Regions from separate parts of the Paenibacillus sp. ACRSA genome, predicted to be linked through region 4. Evidence: riboswitches for the same ligand, from Rfam matches in the RefSeq annotation. Region 4 holds a riboswitch; each other region holds the start of a gene.
What was found. A riboswitch is a leader RNA that binds a small molecule or an ion and turns the genes downstream of it on or off. The one in region 4 is predicted to bind cyclic di-AMP.
Positions count from the first base shown of each region.

Region 1: another riboswitch for cyclic di-AMP. It lies ahead of MH215_RS27040 (3D domain-containing protein); the one in region 4 lies ahead of MH215_RS16060 (3D domain-containing protein).
Region 2: another riboswitch for cyclic di-AMP. It lies ahead of MH215_RS08730 (C40 family peptidase); the one in region 4 lies ahead of MH215_RS16060 (3D domain-containing protein).
Region 3: another riboswitch for cyclic di-AMP. It lies ahead of MH215_RS28435 (C40 family peptidase); the one in region 4 lies ahead of MH215_RS16060 (3D domain-containing protein).

Region 1 is NZ_JAKRNP010000019.1:13,775-18,170, reverse strand. Features, by position in the region: gene rnmV (ribonuclease M5) at 1-411, opposite strand, end outside; gene MH215_RS27040 (3D domain-containing protein) at 569-1,768, opposite strand; cyclic di-AMP (ydaO/yuaA leader) riboswitch at 2,041-2,294, opposite strand; gene MH215_RS27035 (TatD family hydrolase) at 2,535-3,305, opposite strand; gene MH215_RS27030 (HD domain-containing protein) at 3,673-4,396, opposite strand, start outside.
Region 2 is NZ_JAKRNP010000002.1:851,880-856,275, reverse strand. Features, by position in the region: gene MH215_RS08755 (YkvI family membrane protein) at 1-543, opposite strand, end outside; gene MH215_RS08750 (xanthine phosphoribosyltransferase) at 748-1,329, shown strand; gene MH215_RS08745 (hypothetical protein) at 1,427-1,756, shown strand; gene MH215_RS08740 (hypothetical protein) at 1,877-2,095, shown strand; gene MH215_RS08735 (carboxymuconolactone decarboxylase family protein) at 2,208-2,537, shown strand; gene MH215_RS08730 (C40 family peptidase) at 2,628-3,092, opposite strand; cyclic di-AMP (ydaO/yuaA leader) riboswitch at 3,098-3,229, opposite strand; gene pelA (pectate lyase) at 3,665-4,396, shown strand, end outside.
Region 3 is NZ_JAKRNP010000023.1:27,587-31,982, forward strand. Features, by position in the region: gene MH215_RS28430 (GNAT family N-acetyltransferase) at 55-546, opposite strand; gene MH215_RS28435 (C40 family peptidase) at 882-1,352, opposite strand; cyclic di-AMP (ydaO/yuaA leader) riboswitch at 1,356-1,493, opposite strand; gene MH215_RS28440 (hypothetical protein) at 1,747-2,589, opposite strand; gene MH215_RS28445 (M1 family metallopeptidase) at 2,600-4,396, opposite strand, start outside.
Region 4 is NZ_JAKRNP010000005.1:74,613-79,008, forward strand. Features, by position in the region: gene MH215_RS16050 (ABC transporter substrate-binding protein/permease) at 1-792, shown strand, start outside; gene MH215_RS16055 (amino acid ABC transporter ATP-binding protein) at 779-1,501, shown strand; cyclic di-AMP (ydaO/yuaA leader) riboswitch at 1,778-1,970, shown strand; gene MH215_RS16060 (3D domain-containing protein) at 1,973-2,647, shown strand; gene MH215_RS16065 (polysaccharide deacetylase family protein) at 2,820-3,608, opposite strand; gene lpdD (prenylated flavin chaperone LpdD) at 3,764-4,108, shown strand; gene MH215_RS16075 (PspA/IM30 family protein) at 4,227-4,396, shown strand, end outside.

The sequences.
Region 1 (4,396 bases), on a different contig from region 4:
ACGTGCGGCAGCCTGTGGATGCACAATGAGTCCAGCAGCGATGAGGTCCTCCCAATCAATCAGACTCGGTGCCCCCTCATAGGACGTATGCACACGTGCTAGGGCATGGCGAATGGCTTCTGGCGAAGCGTTCTCGACTCCGATATCTCCTTTGCGCGTTGCGTCAGCCTCAGGAATGAAGGCGTGCTTACAACCTGGTACCTTATTGGCGATGATTTTCCGTATCCGCTCACCAGCATGATCTGGGTCGGTCAGAACAATGACACCTCTCCGCTCCTGAGCAAGTGCAATACGCTTCAGAATCCGCTGATTAATGGCTGAGCCGCCTGTTTCAATGGTATCCGCCTGAACGGCGCGTCGAATCGCCACCGTATCGTCACGGCCTTCAACCACGATCACTTCTTTTATCATGTTCCAATTCTTCCTTTCTAACGCAAAAAGAAGAGGAATATCCCTCTTCTCTGGCAAACGGCGGGCGAGACTGAATTCAGACCCTCCCGCCGCATATTCCGCATGAATCATTCATGCCTTATATTTTATAGCATTCCCATTTCAAAGTAAAACGATTTTAGTTCGCTTCCGGCTTCACCGGACCGATCACATAGACCGTCTTGCCTTTTTTGCGACCGAAGTTAATGGCATGCTTCACACTGTCATAATATACGTCAATCTTATTACCTTTGATAGCTCCGCCCGTATCTTCAGCACGACGGAAACCGAGACCTTCAATGTATACCCACCAGCCGATTGGAATGACTTTCGGATCCACCGCAATGGTGCGACCTTCTGTTACCCGAGTACCGGAGGCTGTTTTGGTGCCAATGCCAGGCTCTTCTGAAGAGTATGCTGTCATAGACACATTTTTGAGAACTTTAGAATATTTAAAAGAAGTACCTGAAACGGTAATGACTTTGCTGCCCGAGGCAGAGGGTTTATCCGAGTTCGATGATGCCGTTTTTGTTGCTGTTTTTGTCTTCGAAGTGCTAGCCGATACTGTTTGGATCTCAGGCTCCTTCACGACAGGTGCAGGTTTAGCTTTGGTTCCGACAGCGATGACTTTATCTACACGATTCGTCGCAACCGACTTACCAACCATCTTTTTGGAGACTAATTCTCCATCTTGGAACACTTTCTCAATGTGTTGTACGAGTGTACCTTCTTTACCACTTACGATGACGCGGTTATCACCTTTGTACAAGCTTGGGTCAGCCGTTTTGATGACTTTGAATGCGATGGGCTGTTCCACATCAACTGTACGCTTTGTTACACGCACTACACGGATTTTCATATCCTCTTTGATTGAACTTCCGAGTGCAGGGTAAACTTTATCATTACTTGCAATTTCAATACCTGACTTTTGAATGACCTCTTCTACCGAAGCATCGGTTGTATACAGAGTCTTGGTGTCTCCGTCTGCCGTAATATTTACTGGAATGGCCCGCTCAATAACGATGCGGTCTCCATCTGCAATCGCCCCATTTAAGGGCATGGATACCTGATCGTGAGGGCTGACTGTGATTGACTGCTCCTCTAACAATTCTTGAAGCATTCCTGTACGAGTCTCTACTGCCTGAGCTTTGCCATCGATAACCAGCGAAATTTGTTTTCCGGCCTGACCATATACGACTAACAAGATCATGATTGTAAGCGCAATTGAGAATATCGCGATCAATGCCATTTGACGCATGTTCTCATGCTTCCACCGTAACGCGAAAGACTTACTGGATGATCGTGACTCATGGGTCTCTTCTGTTTGGAATGTGCCCACTTCTCCGTCCTCCTTCATAGCCTCGCCGTCTAGAGTAATGCATGATGTCTTTGACGCGACTATACCTGATTTTCTACAGAACAAGGATTAGATCAACCTAGCCGGTTCTGCACCATGAATCAATCTTCGCAACATGATGTCATCCTCCTGAATACTTACCGTATGATGACAGTATTTCTTTTATTCAAAAACAAAAAAAGCCAAAGAAAGAGTGTAAGAGGACTCTTTCGTGGCTTCCGAATGATTTTGAATATCGGAAATTCATGCACGAGGTTGCCTCTCTTTTTCCGCTTGCGAGGTTAGCTGTCGGGTTCGGGCGAAAGAGAGCCGCCCTATCTCCGGTCACCCGCTCATGGCGGATGCCCTTGAATTCACCCCGAGACCCAAAGAAGAAATCAAATAGTGCTTCGCAGATCATTCCGCTGCTTTTGGGTCAGCGAACGATGCGCACCGGCTATATTCACCGATGTTTAAGCCCTATTGGTTCCCCCGCTCTCCGATAACGGAGACTCAGCGAGATCGATTCATGAAAGTAATGTTGTTCATCGGAAAGTGTCCCTTTGTTCATCCCCCGAACATCTGTCCAATTTTCCGCACAACAATTCACTGAAAAGATGATATCCTGTTTCGATGCATGTTGTAAAGCGTTGTTCAAGTACGTTTTTCTAAATATTTGGTTAAAATATTGTAATATTCTTGATTTATTTGGATCAAAAAGCAAATTACCTCCGCATAGCTCACTTTTTCATCCCATTTGCTCTAGTTTTTAACGAATACCAAATCGTTCCATGGCATTTTTGGTGGTTATTGCGGCAATTTCCTCTAGCGAAATGCCTTTAATTTCCGCAGCTGCTTCTGCAACCAGACGTACATGCGCTGTCTCATTTCGTTTACCGCGAAATGGATGTGGAGTCAAATAAGGAGCATCGGTTTCAAGGAAGAATCGATCCATCGGAACCTTCTCCAGTACCTCTTTGGGTTGCTTCGCATTTTTGAACGTAATCGGCCCCCCGAACGAGAGGTGAAACCCGAGATCTAGACATTGTTTCGCTGTTTCCCAGCTACCTGAGAAGGAGTGCATTACTCCGCCAACGTCCCCAGCCTTTTCTTCCCGCAAAATTTTCACGATGTCCTCATGCGCATCCCGATTATGAATGACGATGGGCATGTTCAACTCACGAGCTAGTCCAATCTGTTGTCGTAATACACGCTGTTGCACATCCTTTGGTGATGTATCCCAATGATAATCTAAACCAATTTCGCCAATCGCAACGACTTTTTCATGCTTGCATAAAGATGCAATCCATTCCAAGTCACCCTCTTGCATCGTAATCGCGTCCACGGGATGCCACCCAACAGCTGCGTAAATAAAGTCATATGTCTCGGCTAATTTCATAGTGGATGGGATCGTTTCTCGGTTAAAACCGACATTAATCATACGGCTAATTCCTGCATCAACAGCTCTTTGAATCATAGCTTCACGATCCTCGTCGAATTGGGGCGCATCTAGATGGGTATGGGTGTCGAATAACATCATGTTTCGTTCTCCCTTTCTGTCGAATCAGAATAAATAGGCTGTCTATTCACGCTTATGCAATGTGCAACCATATCTGATTAATTTTATTTGAAAAAAGTAAATTTTTAGGGTGGATAAAATTAGCCTATACAGGTTTTTTCAATCCATTTGACCCTAACTAACTACAATATGTGGGATGAATCGCTCACAACATACTCTATATGTAGATCTGTTTAGGGATATATAATTTTATAAAAAAACCTAAGATTACAAAATTATGTCGATCTACATATCCTCTCCATTAAAGCAGATTACTGTATCATGAGAACATCTCAGGTTAGAAATGCTTTTTAGCATAGCTACTTTGGCATAAAGCCGCACCACCCAATCATGAGAAGTAGGGGCGCAAATGAGATGGCAGCTCATGAAGAATGGTATCAACCTTATTCTGCGGATAGTATAAATGATGCTTTCCACGATGAATGCCACTGATTGAACGGACAATATCGGAAACCTCTGACAACTCATGCAGCTGGTCCTGCCGATCTAGCAACAAGATCTGCTTATCCGTCGATTCATTCGGACGAAACACATCATACGGAAGATCGGTCGGAAAATCAATTTCAAGATCATACTCAGGATTTAATCCTGCCTTGGCGAAAGCTTCACGCATCTCTTCAATCGTCTCTACATCGATCTGTTCAACCTCTACATACTTATATAGTCTGCGATCCATAAATCGTTCGCACAACTCACTTAGAACAGCATCGTCTTCTTTGCGCCATTGCATGAATGCCGTTTGGATCAATGCCTCATCCAGTTGCAGATACTCATGAACAGCAAGTTCGCCTTCAAACAACTGCGGCAGAGGATCTAACATGAAACGGAAATTAAATCCCTGCTGCACCAGCGTTTTAGCTCGTTTGAAAATTTGACGCAATATAATCTCAGAACTGCGGGTAACTGGATGGAAGTAGATCTGCCAATACATCTGGTACCTTGACATCAAGTAATCCTCAACAGCATGCATACCCGACTCTTTGACCACAATTCGTCCGTGGTATGGACGGAGCATACGCAAAATCCGATCAAGGTCAATCGTACCATAGTTA
Region 2 (4,396 bases), on a different contig from region 4:
CTGTATCAGACTTTTATCGGTTGTTAACGTGATAAATCTAGAAGCCCCAGGTTGATGGAGTGTGCTGGTAATCATAAGCAGCGAGAGCAGCAGCATCATCGGCACAACGATACTATTCATTTGCATAATGGCTCGGATACCTCGTCCCAGAAGGAGGTAAGTACCGACAAGTGTAACGAGTAAGCCGGTCTGGTAATGCAAGCCGAGATGTTCAACAAAGACGGAGCCTGCTCCAGCCAACATGACGCTGTTCACTCCAATGAGAATGAGAAGGGTAATCCAAGTGATCCATCTGCCTGCTTTGTAGCCAAATAGATGCTTATTAAGATCTTCGTAGGAGCGGGAGCCTGTATCGTGTGCAATGAGCATCATTTTGGTGCCTAGCCAGACAAAAAGTATGGTGGATAGGCCGATGGTGAGCGTTGCCCATTTGCCATACTGGGTAAAAAACTGCAGGATCTCCTGGCCTGTTGCAAAGCCGGCACCTACCACCGTTCCAATGTATGTAAATGCGATCTGCAGCACCCGAAATGCCTGTTTCATGTGTTTCCCCTCTCAGGCCCCTGAATAGTTTGGACATGCGGGTGCCATGGTACAAGGTATGCTTGACCCTGGAAACTCATGACAATGAGCTCATTCTTTGAGCATCAATTGTAAGGCTAAGTAGCAATAAAGCTGATTTCGCTTGAATTGACAGTCATATCTATGATACTTTTACGTCATAGGATAGGCTTGGGAGGTCAAATCATGGAAGTGTTGAAACAACGTATTTTAGAAGAAGGAGTAGTCATCTCCGATCAGGTGCTTAAATTGGATGGACTGCTGAATCATCAGATTGACCCTGGTTTGACAATGGAAATGGGACGTGAGTTTGCCTCACGTTTTCGTGAAAGTGGTGTAACACGTGTTATTACGGTGGAGTCTTCTGGCATTCCGGTAGCTTTTGCTGTTGCACATGAGCTAGGAGTACCTCTTGTATTCGCTCGACGCAAAAAAACGCTACTGGCTGATCCTGATGCCTACTGTGAACGTGTACCATCGTTTACGAAAGGAATTGTGACCGATATTATGGTATCTCGTGAATATATTCATGAGAATGATCGTATTTTGTTCATAGACGATATTATTGCTAATGGGGATGCAGCTCGCGGTGTAATCAAGATTATTGAACGCTCTGGGGCTGAATTAGTTGGTTTCGGTGTAGTCGTCGAAAAATGTTTTCAAGTAGGAGCACGAACCATCCGTGAACAGGGAATCCCTGTTGAAGCCTTGGTACGTATTCGTTCCCTGAACGAAGGAAGCATTCAGTTTGACGATAACGAAATGTGACATTTTAAAGGAAAAGGGCCTATTTTTTGAACAATGCCTTTGCATGACCGCAGAATTCATTTATAATGGGGTTATGTTAGGGAGAGGAGGCAACACCATGGGGAACCAACCGGCAACAGAACAATTTTTTATTGATAAGCTGGCGGAATCGAAAGTTCATTTTGAACGTGCCCTGGATTGTAAACATACGGAATTCGATGACCTTTATCCCTATATGATTGAACATCCTCAATTTTTCTGGTACAAACGCTATGTTGCCTGGTCAGAACTTCTGACGATTGTAGGCTTGTGTGAAGAGTTGTCCTTCTCTTGGAAAGAGCAATTTACACCGCATCAAGTGGAGTACCTTGAAGAACGTGTGATGTCCGCCAAAGTGCTTGATTTTTGGTTTGAGAAGAATGACAGCAAAGAGCACGCGCAGCGGTAAATTTCAGTCGGGACATACGCTTCGTATGACATGACAGTCCAATACAGTCACGTGAGACCTAAATGAGTTGTCATTTAGGTCTCTTTTTGTAAATTAATTTGGAACATAGGAGCCATAGACATGATTAGTGATACAGAGCTGGATGCCCTGCGTTTGTCAGGTGAAAAGGTTAGAGTGGTAAGGGACGAGCTTGAGTCCAATGATGTCACAGGAATTGTTGTTGCTTGGGATGGAGAGCAGGTACTCATTCGTCGGCAGAATCGGCGTGTGGTTAAGCTCGATCGAAGTTATCGCTATCAGTTGTTTAGCGAGCCGCGTCAGAGTCCACTTAGCGAGTAGGAAATGAGCTAACGGGATTTACCATCATACCATTGGCATAATCGATTCGCTCAGGAGAAAGGATAGTTACAGTGAAGGATGTGGAACTATCTCCGAGAGGGCGTGCAATGATATGACATTGATGAATGAAAAGGTTCATGCGTATAAAGATCAGATTGGTGAGTTGAGCGATGTGTTACCGGGAGTGGTGAAGTCTTACCATGAGTTTACGGGAGAATGCTTTCAGCCAGGAGCCATTGATGCCAAAACGAAACAATTAATTGCCTTGGGCATTGGCTTATTTGCGAATAACGAAGTGTGTACCTTCTATCACGTGGAGGAAGCTCGTGCGAAAGGCGCTACCGATCAGGAGATCATGGAGACCGTTGCTGTTGCGGGTGCCGTAGGCGGCGGTCATGCACTATCCCAGGGTGCAATGCGCGTACAGAAGGCGCTCCACTAAGTAGAATGGAGCTATACAAATGAAAATAAGGACTTATTCCTTGGCAAATGCTACGGGAATAGGTCCTTATTTATGTACATCGAAGTTATATTATATTTTTCCAATCATTTTATTATACATAAACTGCCCGGTAACTCGGCGAGCTGTGACATAACGGTCTTTGAAGTAAGGGTTAGACAATTTGGTGATGCTGACCCCTTTGCTGCTTGAAGCATGTGCGAATTGACCGCCACCGATATAAACGCCTGTGTGTGAAACGCCATTGCCCATTGTGTTGAAGAAAACAAGATCTCCTGTGCGAAGATTCGCTTTGGATACTGGAGTTCCTGCTTTGGCTTGCTGCTGAGAAGTACGTGGTAGATCAATACTATATTTATCAAAGAGATATCTCATAAATCCAGAACAATCGAAGCCGGCCATGGTTGTACCGCCCCATTTGTAAGGAATGCCTGTCATGTTATTAACGACTGTATTGATTGTGCTTGCCTCTGTACTTGTTGCACCTGATGTAAATAGTACTGCTGCTCCAAAAATGGAGATGATAAGTTTTTTCAAAATCAATGTTCTCCCTTCGTTGCCTACGGAGTTAGCTAAGGGTTCGGTAGAAGGTTCCCTATATTTCCTATGTATAAGAATAATTCACCCAAAATGGTTCCCCCGTTTTCAAACATGAAACTCGGCAAATGAATAATTAAGTTTTTGTAACCTTTTGAAACTATATTGCATATATGCGTAAATGTCAAACCCATCTTAATACCTTCTTTATCGCCCAATGTTAACGGAACTATTGATTTTTATGAAGAATAAACACGAAATGACAGCGAAACTAATTACAAAAAAGTAATATGTGATTCAAATCCAAACTGGAGTGTATATCACTCGAGGTTTGTCATGTGCAGTTTGAACTATTCTGATCGATACAATAATCGCGGAATGTTACAAGATGTTGCATTAATTGACAAAGTTATTTTTTTTGCATAAGATCGTTCTATCCAATCCACATATTGGATAAAAGTATAGTAGTTATAATTTAATTCAAATAAAGGAGCTGATGGAGAGGGGTGTAATTATAGGGCGAGAGTAAATAGAATGAAGAATTGAATGATTTCAATAATAAAGGGGAGTGTGTGATCATTTTGAATACAAAAACAAAGTTAGTTACATTAGTTCTAGCATTTTCAATGGTATTTTCTGCGGTAGGTATGATCATTCAACCGGTTAGTACTGTATCTGCTGCGGATGCTTCAGGAACAACAGCAAGCATATCCGATATTTTGAAGAATCAACGAGCCGATGGTGGCTGGAGAAAAGAATATAAGCAATCAACTGGTGAGTGGGCGAAATCTACGATCGACAATAAAGCTACATACTCAGAAATTAGAAGACTAGCCAAAGAATTTAAAAAGACAAACGACCCACGTTATTCTGCTGCCGCGATCAAAGGGATTAATTTTTTGCTGAATATGCAATATTCCAATGGTGGATGGCCTCAAGTTTATCAAAGTTCTGGTTATCACAAACATATTACTTATAATGATGATGCGATGATTAATGTAATGTACATGCTGGATGAAGTAGCGACGCGAAAAGGTGACTTCTCCTTTATCGACAGCAACCTTGCCAATCGTAGTAAAAATGCGGTTGCTAAAGGTGTAGATGCGATTCTGAATACACAGGTGGTTTCAGGTGGCAAGCTCACAGCATGGGGACAACAGCATGATTCAAGCACACTGAAGCCTGCAGGTGCAAGAATCTATGAAGTACCATCATTAACAGCTGGAGAGAGTGTAACGATTGTTAAATTCCTAAAAACAAGACCTTCCAACGCCAAAATTACAGCATCTATCAAGGGAGCAGAA
Region 3 (4,396 bases), on a different contig from region 4:
TGAAACTTATCAACTAAAAGCGGGAATCGTATTAGCTCATAACAATCTTATAAGTTAACGAGCTCCTGTATACACCATACAATAAAAAGGTTGCAAGCCAGTAGGTGTCTGACGTTCGTATGTATCTTGGGTGATAAAACCAACCTTTTCATAGACCCGGATGGCTCTTGTGTTCCAGGTGAGCACTTCTAAATCAATTTCATTTGAGGGATTCCTGCGAATGGCTTCTTGTACAATCGCAGACACAAATTCAACACCTTGGCCGTGACCACATCGTTCGGGATGCATACCTAGTCCAATTCGGGTGACTCCGACCAGCGGGAAGAACTGTGCAAAACCGCAGATTTCATCATTCTCGCCCCAAATGACAGCATATTGGTCTTTCCTTAGCTGCAAATCTCCAAATTCGACTTCAAGTGCCTTCATCTGTTCCCAAGGAAGCCAGCTATAAATATTATAAGGTGGGTTGTATTGCCAACTGCATATCTGCTGAGCGTGTTCTTCTTCCATAGGTTTAACGTGAAACGTCACAGAAGCTTCGTCCATACTTACTGCACGCTCCTCTCATTTGTAGGATAGGTACCTCTTCAAAACCGAACAAGCTCTTGAATGGGGATGGATCCTACAGATCATGTGTCAATGTATAGATATTCCTAACATTACTCTACAGAACGTGGTGTAGTTTTGGCAAGTCTTCGTAAAATAGAAAAAAATTGAAACAAAAGATCAGTTCATTACGTTTATATTACAATAGGATGGGTAAAAACATCATAAGGGCACGGACGAAGAAGCACAAAAAAACCGCCGGATACATTCCTGCGGAGAATGGATCGGGCGGTTCTGTTATGCTTGGTTACAGTATGATGTTGCTCAGCTTGTCCCTAGTCACGTGCGAGTGTTTCATACGCGTCCGTGCTCATAATACGTTTAGCGCCAACATAGCGGTTAGCCCAGTAGTTTTCGCTCAGTGCGCTAATGGTAACGCCTTTGGAAGAAGAGGAGTGTGCAAACTTACCTTCTCCAACGAAAATTCCTACGTGTGATACTCCACTGCCGGAAGTATTAAAGAATACTAGATCGCCAGGTCTCATTTCTGAACGGGAAACGGAATCACCCATGTCGAATTGGGAGCTTGATTGGCGTGCCAAATCAATCCCAAGCTTGTCGAATACATACCGTGTAAATCCAGAGCAGTCAAAGCCGTTAAGCGTTGTTCCCCCGCTTTTGTATGTAGTTCCCATTGCTGAGTCAATTACTTCATCCATTTTTGAATCTGCGAACGCGCTGCCAGCTCCAAGCGATAATGCGAATGTGAGGCTAAGTACAGCTGCGGTTAGTTTCTTCTTGAACAAGAGATATACCCCTTCCAATGCCTGCGAGGTTAGCTTAAGGATTCGGTTGAAGGTCCCCTATGATCCCTCTGTAGCAAGATCAATTCACCCATAACTGGTTCCCCCGCTTCCCAGGTGCTAGGAATTTGGCTATGCTAGTTGTGCACCTGTAAAATCAAGAAATGACGATTAAATTTTAAGTAGTTACAAATATGAAGGTAAATATTACAAAGTTGTTACTAAAAACTCACTGCGATTATTGTACCAGAGGTACATTGATTTGGCAACGTTTAGCAGTAAAATTAGCAAAAAAAACCTCGACCTTTGACGGGGAAAGGTTGAGGTTTCCTTTTGTGAAGCGTTATCATTGCGTTTATGTGACATAGAGATGGTAACAAATTTTAACCTGTTTGAATCAACTTTTAGTCGACTTGGATTGCCATAAGCGGAAATGGGCACATATCTTCCATAGAGACATAAGACAGCGAGCTAGAGGATACGTTTGCTGTAATATAAGGCCAGCTAGCCCTGTTAAGAACCAGGATGCCGAAGTGAAGGCACCGAAGATGAGCAGATGAAGCCCCCCCAGAAGCAAGGCGATGCCAATCACAGGAACGATATGACGAAGCGCAATCCATAGAGCGTATAATGCACCGCGTGCTCGGCCTTCTCCATCTGGAGCTGATGCACCGAACTGCATGTATAACATCACGTGATGAATAATCCAGCCGTACACGATCCAACCGACAACATACGGAATACCCGGCAGTAACAGTTGTAATGAATGGAACCCATCCATTAGAGTGGCGAATAGTGTGGGCACAAGCCAGTAGGCCGGCAACAACATCAACAACGTTCGGATGAAGTGCAGCAGCAACATGGGTTTCCACAACACTTTGATACCACGGACAAAAGGAGTTCGTTCCTCCGATTGATTAAAGTGTTGTAATGAGTACAACAGCCCTGCTTGGATGAGGGGAGTGATTAACATGCGCAGCAGCAGCATAGCTCCAAGAATCCATAGATACCGATGAACCTCGGGATGAGTAGAGAGGCTGAGTTGACTTTCCATTTTGAACAAAAGGGTACTGAGCTCTCCAGCATCCGTGCCAGGATATCGAAGCAACAGCGGGACAACCGCCGACTGCACTAATCGATAGATAAAGTACCCCCATACTAATTGATAGATAAATAGTAGTGCGGCTATGAATATATGCTGACGGACGAGAAACCAGCCTTCACGTATTTTTGCTTTCACTGTCTCCACCTCACCATGACAGACTTCCGAAAATAGCTTCAATAAGTTTGGTTGCGCTCAAACTCCAGCGGAATTTGGATGATTCGTCCAGATTAGCTTTCAGGAAATTGTCCATATGACGAGTCTCTAATACCACAGTGTACAGAGGGTCGGTCATGGCCCAAGAAACCGGAGAAGTATAGGTAAGCTTATATGTGATCCGCTCCTCGTTTCCATTCCATTGTTTATTCACGATATGCCCATCCTCGAACACAATTCGCACAGGAACCTTCATATAATTGCTTCCTTTTTTCTGAATGGTCACAGAGGATTCGTACACCTCTTGATCGCCCTTCTGAATCGGAGTTACGCTGATCTTCTCCACAGCAAAGTCCGCCATCCCATCACCATATACATATTGATCAAAATACGTAGACCATGAAGTGCGAGTAACTTGCTCCACGACCTTTTGAAAATCTGTTGAAGTAGGATGTTTGAAACGATACTTCTTCACATAAGTAGAGAGGATGCGTTCCATTGTTTTGGAGCCGACTTGTTGTTCGATACCGAGCAAGACAAGCTTACCTCGTGTATACACATTCGCTGCATAATGGTTCTGTGAATCAAACTTCCATGCTTCCTGTGTCAACGGGGCTGGAGACGTGATCAAACCCGCTTGAACGGGTAGGTTAGGGATTAGACCATATTCCTGCTCCATTAATTTATCCTCTGCATAAGAGGTGAATCCTTCGTCTAACCAAGCCTCCTCAAATTCATTGCTGGCGAGCATACCATAGAAATACTGATGACCAATTTCATGGACGACGGTTCGTTCCAGATCATACCCGGGTGTTGTATCGTCCGCCCCGAAGGCAGTCACCAACGTTGGATACTCCATGCCTCCTGCACCATTTCCGGTTTTTGGAGGAACGACAATGGAGAGGGTAGAGTAGGGATAAGTGCCAAACCATTTGCTGTAGTTCGCTAGAGCTGCCTTAGCGGCGTAGAAGTAACGTTCTTTTAGATCCTGGTGCGCAGGGTCAAGATAGAGTTTGATCCTTACTCCAGGAACATTGGGGGCGGAGAAGGGTTCTTCGGCATAAACAAAATGAGGTGAGGCCGCCCATGCAAAATCATGGACATCATCGGCATAGAATTGATAGATCTTTTCGTTATTTTTCACAACTGCCTGTTGCGTTGGAAAACCTGTTGCGGCTACCTTGTATGATTCCGGTACTCGAATGCGTACGCTATAGATACCGAAGTCGGCATAAAATTCGGAATTGCCGTGATATTGGTGCAAATTCCAACCCTCGGCTGTGCGTCCACGTCTACCTGTAGGCTCGTATACGCTAATTTTGGGGAACCATTGCCCTGCCATCACAAAATCGTCTGCAGTCCCCATACGGGCAAAAATTTTGGGCAGTTGTACTTCAAATCGAGTGTGCAGCGTTATGCTCTCGCCGCCCTTCACCGGTTTGGGCAATCGGATTTTGATAAGTGTTTTGTCTTTCATATTTCCGTCGTCTGGCTGTACGTATTGCATGCGGTGTAAAAGTGACAGACCGTCTTCTGTTTTCATCTCTGTAATCTTCATGGACCCATAACCATCTGTGGGCATAACATCCCCACGAAGCTTTCCGCCAGACTCCTTCATAAAAGTAGTGTCTGAAGAGGAGAATGCATTGGGATACAGGTGGAAATAAAGCTCGTTGACTGTTTTTTTGCCTGGATGAGTCCAAGTTAGTGTCTGTGTTCCTTGTAACACATTTCCGTCCACCAATTTCACATCGATGTGATATTCCACCACGCGGTCGCTGAACACTTC
Region 4 (4,396 bases):
ATCGGAATTCGCAAAGGTAACACAGAATTGCTGAATGCGGTAAATAGTACATTGGAACGGCTTAAGAGTGAAAATAGAATTGAAGAAATGGTAACTGAAGCAAGCCAATTGATGGTAGGTAAAGATACCAAAAATATATTTGAAGTATTTTGGGCGTATAAAAGCTTCTATGCTAAAGGTATTGGTTACACACTCCTCTTATCTGCACTGGGTGTATTATTCGGGGTAATCATCGGTTTGATTATCTGTATGTTCCGTATGCATGATATGGCTATTCTGCGTTGGATCGGTACAGCGTACGTTGAACTGATTCGTGGTACGCCAATGCTCGTGCAATTGATGATTATCTATTATGGTTTGTCACTGACCTTTGGAATTAATTTCTCGGCGCTACAAGCCGGTGTAATCACACTCTCTATCAACAGTGGTGCTTATCTTGCAGAGATATTCCGTGCAGGGGTGCAAGGTGTAGATCGTGGACAACTTGAGGCTGCTCGTTCACTTGGCATGGGTAGAGGTGCAGCGATGCGCTACATTATTTTGCCCCAAGCGTTCAAGGCTGTCTTGCCGGCAATCGGTAATGAGTTTGTAACGATTATTAAAGAGTCTTCCATTATTTCGATTATTGGTATGGTCGACATTATGTATCAAGCAAGTGTGGTCAAAAATATTACGTACCAAGGGATGAATCCATTCCTTATTGCAGCAGCAATTTATTTTGTAATGACCTTCATATTGTCCAAGCTGCTCGGACGACTGGAAAGGAAGTTGAATGCAAGTGATCGACGTTAGTCAATTATATAAATCCTATGGAAAAAATGAAGTGTTAAAAGGCATTGATGTCACGATTGGCAAAGGTGAAGTTGTCGTTGTCATCGGACCATCCGGTTCGGGTAAAAGTACGTTTTTGCGTTGTCTGAACTTGCTTGAGCAGCCGACTTCAGGCGAGATCCTATTTGAAGGTGTTTCAATTACAGAACCGAAGCATAACATCAATGCTACTCGTGAGAAGATGGGTATGGTGTTTCAACATTTCAACCTGTTTCCTCACAAGACGATCCAGCAGAACATCACGATTGCCCCGATCAAAGTAAAGAAACAATCCGTGCAGGAAGCCGATCAGATTGCAGCCGATTTGCTTAAAACGGTTGGTCTTTCTGACAAAAAAGATGCATACCCTAACCAGTTGTCCGGTGGACAAAAACAGCGTATTGCGATTGCGAGAGCACTCGCGATGCAGCCACACGTAATGTTGTTTGACGAGCCAACTTCAGCACTTGATCCAGAGATGGTTGGAGAGGTGCTTGATGTCATGAAACGTCTGGCAGAGGGTGGAATGACAATGGTCATTGTTACACATGAGATGGGCTTCGCTCGTGAAGTAGGAGACCGGATTCTGTTTATGGATGGCGGAGTAATTATAGAGCAAGGAACACCTGATGAAGTGTTTGGTGCACCTAAGAATGCTCGTACACGTGATTTTCTTGCCAAAGTTCTATAGTAATGTGATCATAAGCTGTTGAGCCAGCTGGGGAACACTAATGAATGAAGGATAACAAAATTGCCTTGTCGACATCATCGTCGGCAGGGTTGTTTTTATTTGTTTACAAGATACATAATTGGAAGCAATGAAAAACAAAAGGTAACTTTTTTGTTACTTATGTAGAAGACATATATGAATTGTTAATGTGAAAATAGCTTATTTTATTAACCCATTTTGAAGTAGAGTAAACGTATTGGTAAGATTTACTACAACTATAGGTTACAAGATTGTGATATATTGTTCCTGCCGAAACTTCTGAGGAGGAAGTGCGGGGGATGTAACGATGCAGAAACGAGATTTGATGATCGCGTACTGCTAGGGGTGAATTAGGACGTACATAACGTAAGTGCATGTGATTGAACCTATAGGGTGGTTTCCTCCATCCGAATCCGACAACTAACCTCGCAGGCATAATGAGGGAGGAAGACCATGTTTAACAAGAAACGTATTGCGAAAGCAGCAACAGCATTGCTGACAGCAGCTATGCTCATTCAGGCCGTTCCAGCTTACGCTGACTCTGTTCATGTGGCCAAAGAGGGGGATACATTCTATACCTTATCCAAACAGTATGGTGTAGGTATGGACGCACTCATTAAAGCAAATGCCAATATTTCACCTTATAACATCTATGGTGGGCTGAAAATTACTGTACCTGGACAAGCCAACACCGTCTCGGCAGCAGCGGCTCCAGCAGCCAAAGCAGAGGCTAAAACAATCACAACAGCGAGCTTAGATGTCAATGCAGACAGCAAAGTGGTTGAAGCCTGGGGTAAAACATTTGATTACAGTAAATCCATTGAAATGAAGGCAACAGCATACTCTGCAGATCCATCCGAAAACGGAAAATGGGGTGCTGTAGATTACTTCGGTAATCCGCTTGAACTGGGTACAATCGCTGTAGATCCAAGTGTGATCCCGCTGGGAACCAAAGTGCTCGTGACAGGTCACACACACCCAGGACTGCCGAAACAAGCGTTTGTAGCTACGGCGCGAGATACAGGCGGTGCAATTAAAGGTAAACGCGTTGATATTTTCATTCCTGGTAGTAAACAATCCGTGAGCACATTCGGTTTCCAAGATGTTGAGCTTTACATTCTAAAATAAACGTCATGCAAACAAAATGAAAAAGGGTGTCTTCCATTCACAGTCTGCTGTGAGTAGAGGACGCCCTTTTTAGTTTAACGTTGGATCAGACGATTCATACGCAGCTATTCACTAATCATTTATGCTTACCGAGATACCAACCGAAGCGATCTCTTAAATCGCTATGCTGGAATTACTTGCTCTTAGAGATGTTTAACATCTCGTCCAGTGTTACAAGGCTATATCCCCGTGCTCGAAGCTCCTCAATGATCTCTGGTAACGCATCAATCGTTCCTTGTAGGTTAGAGCCCACTCCGCCTCCTGCATGTTGAAGAACAATCGACCCTGGTTTAACAGCCGATAAAATATTCTGCTTCACTTCATCTTTGGAAAGACCTTTCCAATCGAGTGAATCGACATTCCAGTTCACAATGCTATATTGTTGCTTTTGAGCCCATTGAAGCTGTTTTTCATTAATATCCCCGTAAGGTGGGCGAATCATTTTTGGCGTATACCCGGATAGATTGCGAATGATATCCCCGGTATGTAAAATTTGTGTGCGAAAATCGTTCATCGTCAGCTTACTAAATTCAGGGTGACTATAGCTGTGGTTACCAATGATATGACCTTCACGAACCATGCGTTTGACTAGAGCCGGATGTTTCTCTGCCCGTTTGCCTACAATAAAAAAAGTCGCTTTGACCTTATATTTCTTCAAAACATCCAATACCTGTGGAGTGAATCTTGGATCAGGAACGTCATCAAAAGTCAGAGCAACCTGTTTGGTGGAAGGCCCATTCGTCTTGAACGTATCAGCATATTTCTGTCTAAGTTGACCTAGCGTGAGCTGTTCATCGCTTTGTGCATCAAACTCGGTGACAGGTGTACTGGCTTGGTTCGGTTCAGCCGACATATGAGCAGGAGCGAAATTTCCGCTCAAGAGAAAGACGATAAATGATATTGCGATGAGGCGAATACGCATAATAGCAGCCCCCTTTTCCCAAAATGCGTTCTCTATGGTATGCCCGATGTAATCGTGATTTATTCGACTTGTGAGATGTTTCATTGTCAGTCTCTCGAATCTTGTTCATAATTCGGACCATAACATGAGATAGAGAAAAGGATAGGTGGATTAGCATGAGTAAATATGATTTGAGTTCTATTCGATTACAGGTTGTAGAAGTGGGGCACGACAAAGTGTTCATGGTTACAGGCGGCGATGCACATATAGGGGCGGTGGCAACCTATTATGTAGATCACGATCGTCTTAGTGGGGCTACCTTTCATGTTCCAGGGCATAAGGAGCAGGAGCTATGCGAGAGGCTTGCGCGCAAGGCGGCACATCAGTTGAAGGTTACGGTGACGGTAATTATGGGCATTCATTTTGATGCGATCACACGCATGCAGATTGATGAAATCGTGCAGACTGCAGAGAGGCTTCTTGATGAACATCTGCTGCAAAAAGGTCAAATAAATGAATAATTTTACATGATGAAGAAGTTTGTTATGATTTTTTTTGCTAAAATTGAAACGGGTTGAGGATTATCACGTATGTATGATTATATACAAGGTTGTAATATCGACTAGGAGGAATAACATAATGTCCATTTTCAAACGTTTACGAGATCTAACGATGTCCAATATTAACTCCATCATTGATAAGGCAGAAGATCCAATTAAAATGACAGATCAGTATATCCGTGATATGCAAGAGGACTTGCAAGATGCGGAGAAGGCTGTAGCAGCACAGATCGCCATTGAGAAGAAGTT